4 regions of the Cupriavidus sp. FW306-01-F10A genome follow, and region 2 is predicted to be linked to each of the others. Evidence: predicted binding sites of a transcription regulator. Region 2 holds the regulator's gene; each other region holds the start of a gene.
The links. Region 2 encodes LexA, which represses DNA repair genes until DNA is damaged. Its sites were predicted from a motif close to ACTGTATNNNNATACAGT; they were not measured.

Region 1 (4,291 bases), on a different contig from region 2:
TGCCTTTCAGCGCGAGCCGGCACAGCAGTGAATTGCCGGCAAAGGCGAGCATCGCCAGCGCGGTCAGCACCACGGTGTTCGCGCGCGGCATGCGGCGGGGCGGCGGCGGCTGCGTGGTTCAGGCTGCGGGCGGTTCGTCACCGATGGCGAACGAGGACAGGTGCTCGATCGCCCTGACCAGTCCGGAATGATCCCAGCCCGCGCCGCCCAGCCCGCTGCAGACATTGAACAGCTGCTGGCACGACGCCGTGTTGGGCAGGCCCACGCCGAGCTGGCGCGCGGTGGACAGCGCCAGTTCCAGGTCCTTCTGGTGCAGCGCGATGCGGAAGCCCGGGTCGAAGGTGCGCTTGATCATGCGTTCGCCATGCACTTCCAGGATGCGCGAGCTGGCAAAGCCGCCCATCAGCGCCTCGCGCACGCGCGCGGGATCGGCGCCGGCGCGGGCGGCCAGCACCAGCGCTTCGCTGACCGCCTCGATGGTCAGCGCCACGATCACCTGGTTGGCCACCTTGGCCACCTGGCCGTCGCCGGCCTCGCCCACGCGCGTGATGTTCTTGCCCATCAGCTGCAGGATCGGCAGCACGCGGTCGAATACTTCCTGCTTGCCGCCGGCCATGATCGACAGCGTGCCCGCCTTGGCCCCGACCTCGCCGCCGGAGACCGGCGCATCGATATAGTCGGCGCCGAGCGCTTCGATGCAGCGCGCGAACTCGCGCGTGGCGATCGGCGAGATCGAGCTCATGTCGATCACGGTAACGCCGCCTGCCGTGTCGGCAAGGCCGTCAGCGACCCCCTTCTCGCCAAACAGCACCCGCTCCACGTCGGGCGTGTCAGGCAGCATCAGGATGATGGTTTCCGACTGCTTCGCCACCTCCTCGGCGCTGGCGCAGGCATTCACGCCAGCGTCCTGCAGGTCTTGCGGCACGCCGCTGCGCGTATGGGCGAACACGGTATGCCCGCCGTCGACAAGGTGCTGCACCATGGGCTTGCCCATCACACCAAGTCCGATAAAGCCGATCTTGCTCATGTCAGTGTCCGGTAGTGGTCAGGCGCGAGGCCGGCCGTGCGTCGCGCACGACGCCGGGTTCATCTCTGATGATAGTCAGTCGCACGCCAGCGCAGACAGCGGCCCCGGCGCAGGCTGCGCGCCGGCGCGCGCGGCCGCCACCCGCGCGGCGGCATCGTCCAGCTGCGCCAGCGTACCGGCGTCAACCGGGACATGGGCGGCGCGGGCGGCGCGCCAGGCCCGTTCGGGCTCGCCCGGCAGGCGGATGCCATCCTGCCCCGGCTGCAGCCGCGACGCCTTCATCCAGTCGGCGAACGCCGCCACTTCATGCCCGAATGACGTGCTGGTGCCCAGGCGTGCGGGATCGAACACGATCGCCAGCATGTTGTTCCAGACCGCATGCTGATGCCGCAGCGTTTCGGGGCGGATGGTGTGGCCGCCGGTGACCGCGGCGCCCAGCAGCTCGCACATCACGGCCAGCACATGGCCCTTGTGTTCGCCAAAAGGCCGCAGCGCGCCTGGCGGCGCGCCGTCGGCGGGGTACATCACGGCAGGGTCGGCGCTGGGCTCGCCATGCGCGTCCAGCAGGCAGCCGGGCGCCACCGGCACGCCCTTGTTGTGGGCCACGCGCACCTTGCCCAGCGCGATCGCGCTGGTGGCGAAGTCCAGCACCAGCGGCGGCTCGCCCGCCACCGGCACGCCGATGGTGAACGGGTTGGTGCCGTAGCGCGCATCGTAGCCGCCGTGCGGCGCCACGATGGGCTTGGACAGCACGTTGACGAAGTGGATCGAGATCATGCCGGCGGCGGTGGCCTGCTCGGCCCAGTGGCCCACGCGCCCCAGGTGGTGCGACTGCCGCAGGCCCATCACGCAGACGCCATGCTCGCGCGCGCGGCCGATGGCCATGTCCATGGCCTGCGCCGTCACCGCCTGGCCCATGCCGCGGTTGCCGTCCAGGCTCAGCATGCTGCCGGCATCGTGCAGCACGCTGACCTGCTGGTTCAGCTGCAGCTCGTCGGCCTGCCAGGCCAGCACATAGCGCGGGATCATGCCGACGCCGTGCGAGTCATGCCCGCTCAGGTTGGCGCCGACCAGGTGGTCGGCCGTCAGGCTCGCCTCTTGCGTGCTGCTGCCCGCGGCAAGCCAGAGATCGGCCACCCACTGGTGCAGGGCGGCGGTAGGGATGCGGTGTTCGCTCATATCGGCCTTGGCTAGGGATGAAAAAAGCCCCGTGCCGTGTGACGGCAACGGGGCTTCATGATACGGCCGGCGCGAGCCCGGTGGCGCCGGCATGGCCGGTGATCGGCTACTGCTTACTGGCGCAGCACAGCTTCGGCAGGTGACTGGCCAAGGATTTCGCGGATACGGGCCAGGTAGGTATCGCCTACTGCGCGGTGCATGCGCGCCGCCTCGGCCGCGAACTGGCGGCGGCTGGGCGGGCGGATGCCCAGGCTGCGGCAGATCGTTGACAGGTAAGGCTTGCGCTGGCCGCCCAGGCGCAGCGCCGCGGTCTGCAGCGCGGCATCGCCGATGCGCCCGCGCAGCCAGGCCAGCACCTGGCGGTCATAGTCGTTTTGCACACGGATCAGGTGTTCCATGGACGGGACTCCTACTGTTCATCCATACAGGTACTGTAAATATATACAGTATCCAGCGGGACGCAAGGAGTTTGTCCAGGAACACTTCGGGCGCACGGCCAAGTCGACTACAAGCCACCCAGGGCATTCACAGTGAACGCCAGAATCCCCATGTTGAAAAGGAACGCGGCCACGCAGTGGCCCAGGACCACCCTGCGCATGTGGGCGCCGGCGATGGTCACGTCAGAAGTCTGGAAAGTCATGCCCAGCGTGAAGCTGAAATAGAGGAAGTCCCAATAGCTGGGGTGCTGCACGCCTGGCACCTGCAGCCCGCCCTGGTCGCCGGTAGCGGTCTGGAGATAGTAGAGATGTGCATAGTGCAGCGTGAAAACGGTGTTGGCAAAAAGCCAGGACAGGATGAGCGTGGCGACGATCAGCGCGATGTCGGCCCAGTGCGGTGTCTCGGGGCGCGCGATCAGCGTACCGATTGCGACCAGGATCACCATCGAGAGCAGCACCGTGATCGTGAGCAGCGCTGTGCGGTTGGCATCGTTGTGTTCCGCCGTGCGCCGCATGGCAGCAGGATCGGCGCGCAACAGTGGCAGCGCGGCGCCAAGGAAGACAAGGGCCGCGAGATCGAAACCGATCAGCAGGGCGATGCGTGGCTCCGCGCCGAGCGCACCCGCGGCAACGGTCGCAACGATCAATATGGCGCCGCACAGCAGAAAGCGTGCGGGTGCAATGCGCTTGCCGATAGCGAAGCGGGCGGGTCTGTTCATGGGGGTATTCATCCGGATGACCCTTCGTCAGGAAAGGAGGCTGGTCTTCCGTGAATAATATCCGTGCCGTCGCGCAGTTTGTAACGCTGCATGCGCCTTTCATTTGGCGGCATCGAGGTCGATAATGGCCCTGTGCCATGACCGGCAAGGAGAGACGCCATGACCAAAAGCTCTTCCTCCACGGATAAGCCCGATCTCGCCCAGGGCGTGCCGCTGGCTGACATTGCTGACGGCGGCATGGTGACAGGCCAGGTTGGCGGCAAGCCGGTCTTGCTTGTGCGTTGGGCTGATGAACTGTTTGCCATCGGTGCGACCTGTACCCACTATGGCGCGCCACTGGCGGACGGCCTGCTGGTCGGCGACACGATCCGATGTCCGTGGCATCACGCCTGCTTCAGTCTTCGCACCGGCGAGGTCCTCGGGCCGCCCGCCCAGGACGATCTGAAATGCTGGCGCGTGGAACAGCAAGACGGGAAGGCCTTCGTCCGCGAAGCGCTGCCGGCGATGCGGCCACCGAGGCTTGCCTCGGCCCGACTCCCTGAATCCGTGGTGATCATCGGCGGCGGCGCCGCCGGGACTGCCGCGGTCGAAACCCTGCGGCGCGAAGGCTATAGCGGCCCAGTCACGCTGCTGAGCGCCGATCGCTCATTGCCGTACGATCGGCCGAATCTGTCGAAAGACTACCTCGCCGGGACAGCAAACGCGGACTGGCTGCCAATGCGGCCACCGACGTTCTACGCGGATCACGACATCGACGTGCGCTCTAACAACCGTGTCGTCAAGCTCAGCCCCGCGCAAAAATCCGTCACGCTCTCGGATGGCAGCAACGTGAGCTACGGCGCGCTTCTGCTTGCCGTCGGTGCCGTGCCGATACGGCTCGACGTTCCTGGCGCAACCTTGCCGCACGTGAGCGTGCTCCGTACGCTGGC
Region 2 (4,291 bases):
TTGCCTGGCTGCGCTATTGCCGTTCAGCCGGCTCAGCCCGATAGGCCGACCAGTAGTAGTGGCTGTGTCGGTTGTGGCGGGCCAGCTTCTTCTCGATGAAAAGTCGCACGGTGCCAAGGTGCCCGGCCTCGACCAGGACCGCATGATGGCTTGGCCCGTCGTGCGTGGCGCGAGGCAACGTCTGCAGGCCAGCGGCAATGTAGTGCCCCTGAACTCGACTGAGAATGCCGTTTGCGCCGGGAGCCGGGAACGGCTCGGCGGTTGCGGTCGGAAGATGGCAGCCTGCCGCGCGTTTTTTGCTGTTGCCCATGCTCAGCTCCGACCGGGGACGATGCGCACGCCGTCCCGAGAAACCTCGATCTGAGGCTGGTGGCCGTAAGCCCGCAACAGCCGGACATTTTCCCGGGCGGAACTCGGAATGTCTTTCTTGCGCACCAGGGCGCTGCTGGTGATGCGGAAGGTGCCGCAGCTTGGGCAACGGTAGAGGTAGCCATGAGATGGGGCGCGAGTGCGCTCGGCGGCAGTGCCGCAGATGGGGCAGTTTGCAGGTTCGGGCGACATGGCGGGGCATATATGAGTACTGTATGGATATACAGTATAGCTACTCGTAGGGTCGCTGCGAAAGCAACCAGAGGTAATTTCTGTCGGGTGGGGTATGCGACACAAATTAGCCGTGTGCCCGTGGGAATACTCGATATATAATCCCCGACCTAGAGCCGTATGCGGGCTTCCAGTATTCCCACGAACTACCCGGAACCCCGCGTCGTTATTAGCTTGGTGGCTAAGATTGAGATTCCTGTTGTCGTGGGTTCGAGTCCCATCAGCCACCCCAAAGCATTTCCCAGAACGGCGCCTCGCGAGGGCGCCGTTCTGCATTTCCCGGGGGTGGTATGTCTGTTCGAGCGGCAGCGGTTGGCGTAGCGATGGCAGCCATGGTGGCAGGGTGTGCCACCGGCACTTCTGAAAAGGACATTCGCGCGCGTGCGCCGATGCGCTTGTTCACGCCCGCCAAGATGGGTGAGGTTGCGAAATGCCTGCGCAACAATCTGGGCGATGACGCCGCGGTCGTCAACTATCCGGCGAAGAGCCAGACCGAGATCCGCATCGGCCAGACCACGTCTGGCGGTGAATACCAATACGCCTATCTGATTTCGCTGACGGCGAAGCAGGATGGTACGGCGCTGGAGCTGCGCAAGAGCGATACTTGGTTCCCGCAGCTGACGCCGACGGAGCTGGAAGCCGAAGCCAAGGCGTGTGCGCCGCGTAGCTGAGGGCGGCGCCCGCAGCTGCTCGGAGACAGTCGGCAGATTTCAGGCGGCCAGCTTTTCGGCGGTTTCGAGTTCAAGCATGCGGCAGATCGCCGCCATGCTGCCGACCATGGTGCGGCGCTGCGTACCCTGGTAGACGCGTACGCCCTTGCTCTGGCGGAACGGCACAGGCTTGACCGGGCGACGGGCGGCGACTTGGTGGATTTGCGGCATGGTGGCACCTCTTTTAGGCAAAGCGGGGTCAACACCCGGCAAGCCGGGCGGCGTCTGCAAAGCAATGGAAGCGGGTGGGCCCGCGCAGGCGGTTGGCCTGCGGTGCCCGGTTAGAAGCCGGAGGATCGGATCAGCCCGACGGCGATGCCTTCCAGCGAGAACTCCTCGCCAGGCTCCACGATGATGTTGGTGAAGTCCGGGTTTTCTGCGATCAGTTCGATATGGCCACCGCGACGCTGCAGGCGCTTGACGGTCACGTCATCACCCAGGCGCGCCACCACGATCTTGCCGTTGGCGGCTTCGCTGGCGCGGCGCACGGCCAGCAGGTCGCCGTCGAGGATGCCGGCATCGCGCATGCTCAGGCCGCGCACTCGCAGCAGGTAATCGGGGCGTTCGTCGAAGACCGAGGCGTCGACCTGGTACTGGCGGTCGATATGCTCGGCGGCGAGTATCGGGCTGCCGGCGGCAACGCGGCCCACCAGCGGCAGCGTCAGCTGCATCACGCCGGCCATCGGCAACGAAAACTGGTCGGGCATTTCCGAATCGCTGCGTGCCACCTTCAGGCGGATGCCGCGTGAAGCGCCCGGGGTCAGTTCGATCACGCCCTTGCGTGCCAGCGCCCTCAGGTGTTCTTCCGCGGCATTGGGCGAGGAGAAGCCAAACTCTGCGGCGATTTCGGCGCGCGTGGGCGGAAAGCCGGTGCGGCGGATCGTGTTGCGGATCAGATCGAAAATCTGCTGCTGCCGGGGTGTCAGGGTCGCCATGGGATCGCCGTTCCGTGCGGGGCCGCGGGGTTTCGGGTAAGAGGATCGGTCGATCCTTTATCCTGCATCCGTCTGGCCGGGCACTGTATGTTTAAACAGTATGCTGTGATTTTATACAGTATCGGCCTGAGCGCAAGCAGAATTTTTGGGGCGTGTCTCATGGACGGAATGCGGATCACCGGCGAGAGCCGCGGCGAGGCGGGGCGCGCCCGTTACAATCGGCATTCCTGCCTTTCCACTTTCTTTGCACGCTCCATGACCCAATTGCCTCGCATCGTCGTACTGGCCACCGGCGGCACCATTGCTGGCGCGGCCGGAAACTCTGCCAGCAGCGCACGCTACCAGGCGGCGACCGTGCCGGTGTCGTCGTTGCTGGCAGCGGTGCCCGCGCTGCAGTCGGCGGCTCGCATCGAGGCCGAGCAGGTGGCCCAGGTCGACAGCAAGGACATGACCTTCACGCTCTGGCAAACGCTGGCGGCGCGGGTTGAGCACTGGTCCGCGCAGCCCGACGTGGCTGGCATCGTGATCACCCACGGCACCGATACGCTGGAAGAAACTGCGATGGCGCTGCACCTGACGCAATCGTGTCCGGTGCCCGTGGTGATGACGGCGGCAATGCGGCCGTCGACGTCGCTGTCGGCCGATGGGCCGCTGAACCTGCTGGATGCGGTGCGCGTGGCCGCTCATCCCGATGCGCGCGGCAAGGGTGTGCTGGTGGTGCTGAACCAGCAGATCCACGCTGCGCGGGATGTGGCCAAGGCCCACACGTCGGCGGTGGACGCCTTTGTTTCGGCCAGCGGGCCGCTGGGTTTCGTGCAGGACGACTACGTGCGCTTCGCCCGCGCGCCACGCGTGGCCTGGGTGATCGGGCCGATGCCGGCGGCGTGGCCGATGGTGGAGATCGTGGCGAGCTACGCGCAGCCGGGCAGGGTGGCAGTGGATGCGCTGGTCCGCGCGGGTGTTGCCGGGCTGGTGGTGGCTGCCGCCGGCAATGGCTCTGTGCATGAGGTGCTGGCCGAGGCGCTGGCCGATGCCGCTGCCGCGGGCGTGGCCGTGGTGCGCAGTTCCCGCACCGGGGCCGGCCATGTGGCGATTCCGCCCCAGCTCAGCCCGACGGATGGAGCTTTTGTTTCCGCAACGGACCTCAATCCCTATAAGACGCGCGTGCTGCTGGCCCTGGCGCTGGCAGCCGACTCAGGCCTGGCGCGGGATCCGGCAAGGCTGCAGGCCGTGTTTGCCAACGCCTGATTTGTCTGTAATCAGCGGCTTGCGCACTTGCCGCCATGCGGGCTATAATCTAAGGCTATTCAACCTTGCCACACCGGACTCGTGACGCCCGGGTGGCTAATCCAAAAGGAGCGTCAATGCGTCATTACGAAATCGTCTTCATCGTCCACCCGGACCAGAGCGAACAAGTGCCGGCCATGATCGAGCGCTACAAGCAGCTCGTGACCTCGCAGAACGGCAACGTTCACCGCGTGGAAGACTGGGGCCGTCGCCAGATGGCTTACATGATCCAGAAGCTGGCCAAGGCTCACTACGTTTGCCTGAACATCGAATGCGGCAAGGAAACGCTGGCTGAACTGGAACACGCGTTCAAGTTCAACGACGCCGTCCTGCGCCACCTGATCGTGCAGACCAAGAAGGCCGAGACTGCACCTTCGCCGATGATGAAGGAAGTGCAGCGCGAAGAAGCCCGCAAGGCCGCGCAAACGACCACCGAAGGCCAGGCCGCCTGAGTGCGGACTGCGGTGCGCGCCATGGCTGACAGCGTCGGCCACGGCAGCATGGATTGCAACCAGCAAGAGGTCCCGCGTTGAACCAGCTTCGGCTTGCCGCCACCCTGGCGGAACGCGATGCCCTGCGCTATACCCCGGCCGGGGTCCCCGTCGTGAACTGCATCCTGCAGTACAGCGGCGAGGCCGTCGAGGCGCAAACGCCGCGGCAGGTCGAGTTTGCAATCGCAGCGATGGGGGTCGGACAGGTTGGCCAGCGTCTGGAGCGGTTACCGCTCGGCACGCTGCTCGACTGCGAAGGATTCCTGGC
Region 3 (4,291 bases), on a different contig from region 2:
ATGGGACGGATACGGCACCCAGTCCGAGCAGGCCTCGGCATCCAGCACCGTCATTTCCTCATTGATGGTGACGCGCAGCCACAGGTCGTGCAGGGGCTGGCCTACCGGGCGGACGCGGTCGCCGGCCAGTTCGATGTCGCGAGGCTTGGTGTCGGTCAGGCGCACCTCGATGTCCCACAAGCCGTCCTCTCTCTGGTACGCCTCGGCCGTAATGGCGCGACGGTGACGCTGGGAGCGGTTGACGGGCTGGGACAGAGGCATGGCCAGGCTGGAAATACGGGGGGCTGGGGAACGGCGGTGCCGGAGCACCGAAAACCGGGGGAGTTTAACATGCCGCGCCGCTTTGGCCGGGAACATCCTTGTGCAGCAACTGTCGCAGCGGGATTGTCGGCCGACCATGGCGCATCAGGCCTCGCCACCGTCGTCGCCGTAGTCTTCGTCCGCACCCTGGATGATCTTGCTGACGACCGAACGCGAAAACCCGCGCGCCACCATGAAGCGGATCTGCTTGGCCCGCGCCTCGGGCGTGTCCGGCGGGGTGCCGAAGCGCTTGCGCCAGACCTCACGGGCGCGCGCCACTTCCGTGGCGCGCAGCCGCTCCTGCAGATCGCCCAGCTGCTCGCTGCCGAGCTTGTGGGTCTTGGCTTCCTGCATCACGCGCGCGGTGCCGTAGCGGGCGCCGCGGCGGTGCACCAGGCTGTCGGCAAAGCGCTGGTTCGACAGCCAGTTCTCGCGCTCCAGCGCGTCCAGCAACTGCTCCAGCTGCTCGGCCGACTCGGCATGCGGCGCCAGCTTGCGCGCCAGTTCGGCGCGGCTGTGCTCGCGGCGCGACAGGTAGCCGACAGCGCGGGCCTTCAGCGAAAGCGGGGGACGGGTTGCCATGGTTGCCGGAATCTGTGGATGGAGGGGTCCGCGCCAAGCAAAAAGGCCGGGGCATCGGCGATGCCCCGGCCTTCCTGATGGCGCAATGGCCGCTGGCGCGGTCAGTCTTCGACCGCTACCGGCGTGGCAGCCGCCGTGGGGTTCATGGCCACCACGCCCAGCGCGGCGCGCACCTTGTTTTCAATCTCGGCGGCGATGTCAGGGTTCTCGCGCAGGTATTCGCGCGCGTTGTCCTTGCCCTGGCCGATCTTGTCGCCGTTGTAGCTGTACCAGGCGCCGGACTTCTCGACGATCTTGGCGTCCACGCCCAGGTCGATGATCTCGCCCTGGCGCGAGATGCCCTGGCCGTACAGGATGTCGAAGAAGGCTTCGCGGAACGGCGGCGAGACCTTGTTCTTGACCACCTTGACCTTGGTCTCGTTGCCGATCACGTCGTCGCCCTTCTTGATCGAGCCGATGCGGCGGATATCCAGGCGCACCGAGGCGTAGAACTTGAGCGCGTTGCCGCCGGTGGTGGTTTCCGGCGAGCCGAACATCACCCCGATCTTCATGCGGATCTGGTTGATGAAGATCACCAGGCAGTTGGTGCGCTTGATGGTGCCGGTCAGCTTGCGCAGCGCCTGGCTCATCAGGCGGGCCTGCAGGCCCGGCAGCGAATCGCCCATTTCGCCTTCGATTTCGGCCTTGGGCACCAGCGCCGCCACCGAGTCGATCACGATCAGGTCGATCGAGCCCGAGCGCACCAGCGCATCGGTGATTTCCAGCGCCTGTTCGCCGGTGTCCGGCTGCGAGATCAGCAGGTCGCCGACGTTGACGCCCAGCTTGTTGGCGTAGCTGACGTCCAGCGCGTGCTCGGCGTCGATAAAGGCGCAGGTGCCGCCCAGCTTCTGCATCTCGGCCACGACCTGCAGCGTCAGCGTGGTCTTGCCCGACGATTCCGGACCATAGATCTCGACCACGCGGCCGCGCGGCAGGCCGCCGACGCCAAGCGCGATGTCCAGGCCGAGCGAACCGGTGGATACCACCTGAATGTCCTTCTCGACCTCGCCGTCGCCCAGGCGCATGATCGAGCCCTTGCCGAACTGCTTCTCGATCTGGGAGAGCGCGGCGGCAAGCGCCTTCTGCTTCTCGGCGCTCACGCCGGCACCTGCCTTCTTGTCGTCCATGGTCGTCCTTGAATCAATGGTGTATAAATAGGCCGCATGTGGCGCGGCACCGGCATTTTCCGGCTCCAGCGCCGGCCCGGCTGTCTGCGCGGCCGCTCTCCAGGGGGTCTCCCCGGGCAGCCCCAGCGGAACGTGCGGGTACTGTATAAAAAAACAGTATGCTTGGCAAGCCCCATCGCGCCCCATTCCGCCGGCGCCGGCTATGCCGGCCAGGGTGGAGACAACCATGCGCATTCTGATCGCCGAAGATGACGACGTGCTGGCCGACGGCCTGACGCGCTCGCTACGCCACTCGGGTTATGCCGTCGACCACGTCACCAACGGCCTGGAAGCCGATTCCGCGCTGTCGACCCAGACCTTCGACCTGCTGATCCTGGACCTGGGCCTGCCGCGCATGTCCGGGCTGGAAGTGCTCAAGCGCCTGCGCGCGCGCGGCGCCATGCTGCCGGTGCTGATCCTGACCGCCGCCGACAGCGTCGACGAGCGCGTCAAGGGCCTGGACCTGGGCGCCGACGACTATATGGCCAAGCCCTTTGCCCTGTCCGAGCTTGAAGCGCGCGTGCGCGCGCTGGTGCGGCGCGGCGCCGGCGGCGGCGCCACGCTGATGCGGCACGGGCCGCTGGCCTACGACCAGGTCGGGCGCATCGCCTATCTCAACGACCAGATGCTGGACCTGTCCGCGCGCGAGATCGGGTTGCTGGAGATCCTGCTCACACGCAGCGGCCGCCTGGTATCGAAAGAGCAACTGGTGGACCACCTGTGCGAGTGGGGCGAGGAAGTCAGCAACAACGCCATCGAGGTCTACGTGCACCGGCTGCGCAAGAAGATCGAAGTCGGCGGCATCCGCATCGCCACCGTGCGCGGGCTTGGCTACTGCCTGGAGAAATTCCAGCCGGCGGTGGCCGCGCACGACTGACCTCCGTCCAACGCCACCGCAGGCCAAGCGACCGACCTGAGCGCAAACCGCCGAGATGAGCCTGCTGCGACTACCCTGGCGGCGCGCGCCCCGCGCCGCGCCACCCTCTCCTTCCGCCACCCCGGGCCCGGACGCCGCCGACCAGGACCTGGCCGACGCGCTGCCGCACCTGGAGGAAAGCACCACGCATCCGTCGCCGCGCTCATTGTTCGGCGAGATCCTCGACTGGATGCTGGCGCCGCTGCTGCTGCTCTGGCCGATGAGCATCGCGGTGACTTACCTGGTGGCCAAGTCGATCGCCAACGGGCCCTTCGACCGCGCGCTCGAAGCCAGCGCCATTGTGCTTTCGCAGCAGGTGCGCGAGGTCAACGGGCGCATTACGCTGCAGCTGCCGCTGTCGGCGCGCGAGATCCTGCGCGCCGACGAGACCGACAGCATCTACTACCAGGTGGTCGGCAAGCGCGGCGAATACATCGCCGGCGACCACGACCTGCCGCTGCCATCCGAGGAAGACCAGGGCCATGCGGGGCTGGTGTCCCTGCGCGATGACCGCGTGGCCGGCAACGACGTGCGCGTGGCCTACACCTATATCGACCTGAAGCAGGTCAGCGGCACCCAGCCGGTGCTGGTGCAGGTGGCCGAGACCCTGGACAAGCGCGCGCGCCTGGCCAACGAGATCATCAAGGGCGTGATCCTGCCGCAGTTCGTGATCCTGCCGCTGGCGGTGGTGCTGGTGTGGTTCGGGCTGTCGCGCGGGCTGGCGCCGCTGACCGCGATCCAGCAGCGCATCCGCGCGCGCAACCCCGGCGATACCAGCCCGATCGACGAACGCGCCGCGCCGCAGGAGATCACACCGCTGGTGGGTTCGTTCAACGACCTGCTGGCGCGCCTGGACCAGTCGGTGCAGACCCAGAAGCGCTTTATCGCCGATGCCGCGCATCAGATGAAGACACCGCTGGCGGGCCTGCGCATGCAGGCCGAGCTGGCGCAGCGAGAGCAGTCGCCGGAAGAGCTGCGGCGCTCGCTGGCGCAGATCGCCGGCAGCTCTGAGCGCACCGCGCACCTGGTCACGCAGCTGCTGTCGCTGGCACGCATGGAAAACCTGGCGGGCACCGGCGGCATGGCCGCGCTGGACCTGGCGGCGCTCGCGCGCGAGGTGGTCAAGGACTGGCTGCCGCAGGCCTGGGCGCGCGACATCGACCTGGGGCTGGACGCGGACGAACATCCGGTGATGGTGCAGGGCAACCGCCTGATGCTGACCGAGATGCTGAACAACCTGCTCGACAACGCCATCCGCTACACGCCGCGCGGCGGGCACGCCACGGTG
Region 4 (4,291 bases), on a different contig from region 2:
CGAGGCGCTAAAGATCGCGGCGGGCAACGTGACGCTGAACGGCTTCGACCCGGAGCGCGCGGCGTGGCTAGACGCCGACGTGTTCAAGACGCTGCGCGAATTCCGCGCCGAAGGGCGTCAGTTCGACCTGATCGTGCTGGACCCGCCCAAGTTCGCGCCGTCGGCGCAGCATATCGACCGTGCCGCGCGTGCGTACAAGGAGATCAACCTGGTCGGCACGCAGCTGCTGCGGCCGGGTGGTCTGCTGTTCACGTATTCGTGCTCGGGCGCGATCAGCATGGAACTCTTCCAGAAGATCGTGGCAGGCGCGGTGACCGATGCGCGGGCGGATGCGCGCATCCTGCGCAGGCTGTCGGCTGGCACCGATCACCCGATGCTGGCAGCCTTCCCGGAAGGGGAGTATCTGAAGGGGTTGTTGTTGGAGCGGGTGGGGTAAGGCCGGATCAACGAGCGGCTGTGGCGTTGGCCGGCCGCTTGTTTTCTCCCCTCTCCCGCGCGCGGGAGAGGGGAGCACGGCGAGAGAAATCTGACCCTCACCGCCACATATTCCGCATCCGGCTGGCCAGGTCCACCGGCGCCAACGCCGGTTTCACTGACCCTTCGCCAGGCATCGGCGGCGGCGGCCATGACCGGCTGTGGAAATTCGGCATCACGCGATTCGGGATGAATCGCGTACGCGACGCATACACATGCCGGTCGCCAAATCCCACCTGCTGGTGCACGTAGAACCGCTGCGGCACGATGACGTCCAGATGGTCCTTGGCCCGCGTCATCGCCACATACAGCAGGCGCCGCTCTTCCTCGATCTCCTCGGTCGTGCCCGTCGCCAGATCGCTCGGCATGCACCCGTCCACGGCGTTCAACACATACACTGCCTTCCACTCCTGCCCCTTGGCCGAATGGATGGTCGACAGGATCAGGTAGTCCTCGTCGCGCGAGGGCACGCCGGATTCATCGCTGGAGGCGCTGGGCGGGTCCAGCGTCAGCTCGGTCAGGAAGCGCTCGCGCGCGCCGTAGGTGGCGGCGATGCGCTCCAGCTGCTGCAGGTCGGCCTGGCGCGCGGCGGCGTCGTCGTGCAGGCGCTCCAGGTGCGGCGCGTACCAGGCCAGCACCTGCTCGAATTCCGACGGCCACGGCGAGGTGGGCGCCATCAGCGCGCGCGCCAGTGCCAGCAGGTCGGCCCAGGCGGGTGCGGCGGCCGGCGGCGGCTCGAATTCCTCCAGCGAGAACAAGGGCTCGGTGGCCAGCGCCATCGCATCGAGCACGCGCGCCGCGGTCTTGGGGCCGATGCCGGGCAGCAGCTGCAGCGTGCGGAAGCCCGCCATGCGGTCGCGCGGGTTTTCCAGCCAGCGCACCACCGCCAGCACGTCCTTGACGTGGGTCGATTCCAGGAATTTCAGCCCGCCGAACTTCACGAACGGGATATTGCGCCGGGCCAGCTCGATCTCTACCTGCGCGCTGTGGTCGGCGGCGCGGAACAGCACCGCCTGTGCCATCAGCGTCAGGCCCGCCTCGCGCCGCGCCAGCACCTGCTCGACCACGTAGCGGGCCTGGTCGGCCTCATCGTTGACCACGATCACGCCGGGCTTTTCGGCCGAGGCGCGCTCGGACCACAGGTCCTTGGTATAGCGCTCGGCCGCCAGCCCGATCACGGCGTTGGCGGCCTGCAGGATCGGCTGCGTCGAGCGGTAGTTCTGCGACAGCGTGACCTGCTGCGCGGCCGGCGTGAACCGAGCCGGGAAGTCCAGGATATTGCGCACGGTGGCGCCGCGGAAAGCGTAGATCGACTGCGCGTCGTCGCCCACCACGGTCAGGCCGCGGCCGTCCGGCCGCATGGCCAGCAGGATCGACGCCTGCAGCGCATTGGTGTCCTGGTATTCGTCGACCAGCACGTGGTCGAAGCGCGCGCCCATGTCCTGCGCGATGGTGGGCTCGGCCATGGCCTGCGCCCAGTACAGCAGCAGGTCGTCATAGTCCAGCACATGCTGCCTCTGCTTGGCCTCGACATAGCCGGCGAACAGGGTGCGCAGCGCATCGGCCCACATCGCGTAGCGCGGGAACTGCTGCTTGAGCACGTCTTCCAGCGGCGCCTGGGTATTGACCACGCGCGAGTAGATCGCCAGGCAGGTTTCCTTCTTCGGGAAGCGGCTGGCGGTCTCGGACAGGCCCAGGTCGTGGCGCACCACGTGCATCAGGTCGGCGGCATCGCCGCGGTCGCTGATGGTGAAGGCAGGCGACAGGCCCAGGGTCTCGGCGTATTCGCGCAGCAGGCGCGCGCCGATGGCGTGGAAGGTGCCGGACCACTGCAGCGCCGCGCGCCCCGCGCCGGTCTGGGTGCCGAGTGCCTGGTCGACGATGCGCTCGACGCGCCGTCCCATCTCGGCCGCGGCGCGGCGCGAGAACGTCAGCAGCAGGATGCGGCGCGGATCGGCGCCGGCCAGCACCAGGTGCGCGACCCGGTGCGCCAGCGTATTGGTCTTGCCCGAGCCGGCGCCGGCGATGATCAGCAGCGGCGCGTCGCTGCCGTGTTCCACCGCGGCGCGCTGCTCCGGGTTGAGCCGGGACAGGTAGGCGGGGACGTCATCGGCTTCAGGGGCCGCGAGGTCGGTGGCGGGGGCTAGGTCCAAAGTCACAGGCGGGGCTCGGGGATGGCTCAGAAAAGGCTGGCGCCAACTGTATATCCATACAGGGATGTCGCGCAACCTGCTGCCCTGGCGATCATGCGTAAAAACAAAAAAAGGTGCTCGATGAGCACCTTTTTGCTGCGGTTGCCGCCGGGAACGTTACGCGGACTTTGCCAGCGCGCCATCCAGCAGCTTGTGCAGCGCATCCCACTCGGGCTCGCCCACATAGCGCTTCAGGATGCGGCCGTCCTTGTCGACCACGAAGGTGGTCGGCGTCAGCTGCACATTGCCGAAGGCCTTGGCCGCGGTGCCGTCGGAATCCATCGCCACCTTGAACGGCAGGCCGCGCGTCTTGGCGTAGTTCATCACATACATGGGCGGGTCGTAGTTCATCGCCACGGCGACGAATTCCAGCCCCTTGCCCTTGAACTGCTCATAGGTGCGGACCATGTCCGGCATTTCCTTGACGCAGGTGGCGCAGCTGGTGGCCCAGAAATTGATCATGTAGACCTTGCCCTTGAGGTCGGCGGTGCTGACCTTCTCGCCCGACAGCAGCGTGAAGGTGGCCGCCGGGGCCGTATTGGCCGGCGACAGCGCGCGGTAGCCGAACCAGCCCAGCAGCGCGAGCACGACCACGGCCACGACGATGGGCCAGGGCTTGCGGGAGGTTTTGGTGGCAGGAGCAGCAGTGGTCATGGAATCCGGGTCAGGCAGGTTCGGTCAGCAATGGGACATTCTAATGCCGCGGGCGTTCGCGCGCTGCGCGGGGCCGGGCTGCGGCAATCTGCCGCAAGCGCCCCAACCGGTTCAGCGCCGGGTGGCGATGGCGGCGCGTGCCTGGTCCAGCGCCTGTTCCAGGTAGGCGCCGTAGAAATCCGGCTGCATGCCGCGCAGCGGGCCGGCGGCGGCGCGGCCCTGGCGGTCCAGGAACAGCACCGTGGGCGCCACCCGCACCTGGTGCGCGCGGGCCCACGCGCGCGCGGTGGTCAGGCTGCCGTCGGCATCGCGCAGCGGGGTGTCGGCGGTCATGTCGAGCTCGCGCACGGCAATTTCGCCGGCGGCGGCCTGCGGGCCCAGGTAGTTGCGGCGCACGGCATCGCAATAGCTGCAGCCCGGCATCGACACCAGCACCACCAGCGGCTCGCCGCGGCGCGCGGCCTCGGTGCCGTGGGCGCCCAGGTCGGTGGCCGGCGGCAGGTGGGCGGGGCTGGCGGCGGCGGGCATGCCGGTCGCGGCTGCCAGCAACGCGCTCGCGGCCACCCAACGCAAGCTGGTGATGGCAAAGGCGTGGCGGGCGATGCGGGCGGCAGGCATGGTGGAAACCGGGGCAGTGGGGCAGCGGGAGCGGCGCGGCAAGCACTGGCGCGCCGCTTTCGGGATAATACCGGTTTCCGCCCGCAGGCGATGGCGCCCGCCAGCGCCGCCCGCAGCCTGTCCGCGCCGTCCCCCCATGGATTCCCGATGCGTCTTGTGCCGCCCCCGCCGAGCTTTCCTGCCGCTGTCCGCCGGCCGCTGCTGTGCTGTGCCGCTGTGCTGGCATTTGCCCTGTGCGCCTGTTCTCCGCGCTATGACTGGCGCACCATCCAGTCCGGCGAGGGCGCCTATGCCGCGCTCTATCCGGGCAAGCCCACCAGCGCCGCGCGCGATGTGACCATTGCCGGGCGCAA

Region 1: AC3WLF_RS18055 (CppA family protein) is a predicted target of LexA. The motif match lies at 2,637-2,654, and genes of this name have one in related genera.
Region 3: recA (recombinase RecA) is a predicted target of LexA. The motif match lies at 2,189-2,206, and genes of this name have one in related genera.
Region 4: AC3WLF_RS07420 (ATP-dependent helicase) is a predicted target of LexA. The motif match lies at 2,673-2,690, and genes of this name have one in related genera.

What each region holds. Positions count from the first base shown of each region.
Region 1 covers NZ_JBYSYA010000012.1:4,578-8,868, reverse strand. Annotated here, with positions in the region: gene AC3WLF_RS18070 (DMT family transporter) at 1-91, opposite strand, end outside; gene AC3WLF_RS18065 (2-hydroxy-3-oxopropionate reductase) at 119-1,027, opposite strand; gene AC3WLF_RS18060 (malate/lactate/ureidoglycolate dehydrogenase) at 1,103-2,206, opposite strand; gene AC3WLF_RS18055 (CppA family protein) at 2,320-2,604, opposite strand; gene AC3WLF_RS18050 (DUF1345 domain-containing protein) at 2,712-3,362, opposite strand; gene AC3WLF_RS18045 (FAD-dependent oxidoreductase) at 3,522-4,291, shown strand, end outside.
Region 2 covers NZ_JBYSYA010000008.1:168,247-172,537, reverse strand. Annotated here, with positions in the region: gene AC3WLF_RS14460 (hypothetical protein) at 14-310, opposite strand; gene AC3WLF_RS14455 (hypothetical protein) at 924-1,271, shown strand; gene AC3WLF_RS14450 (hypothetical protein) at 1,311-1,481, opposite strand; gene lexA (transcriptional repressor LexA) at 1,592-2,245, opposite strand; gene AC3WLF_RS14440 (asparaginase) at 2,501-3,493, shown strand; gene rpsF (30S ribosomal protein S6) at 3,610-3,984, shown strand; gene priB (primosomal replication protein N) at 4,062-4,291, shown strand, end outside.
Region 3 covers NZ_JBYSYA010000032.1:12,007-16,297, reverse strand. Annotated here, with positions in the region: gene AC3WLF_RS28785 (DUF2889 domain-containing protein) at 1-261, opposite strand, end outside; gene recX (recombination regulator RecX) at 406-882, opposite strand; gene recA (recombinase RecA) at 984-2,048, opposite strand; gene AC3WLF_RS28770 (response regulator) at 2,275-2,964, shown strand; gene AC3WLF_RS28765 (sensor histidine kinase) at 3,020-4,291, shown strand, end outside.
Region 4 covers NZ_JBYSYA010000004.1:33,704-37,994, forward strand. Annotated here, with positions in the region: gene AC3WLF_RS07415 (class I SAM-dependent rRNA methyltransferase) at 1-436, shown strand, start outside; gene AC3WLF_RS07420 (ATP-dependent helicase) at 534-2,633, opposite strand; gene AC3WLF_RS07425 (TlpA disulfide reductase family protein) at 2,784-3,320, opposite strand; gene AC3WLF_RS07430 (SoxW family protein) at 3,432-3,938, opposite strand; gene AC3WLF_RS07435 (hypothetical protein) at 4,086-4,291, shown strand, end outside.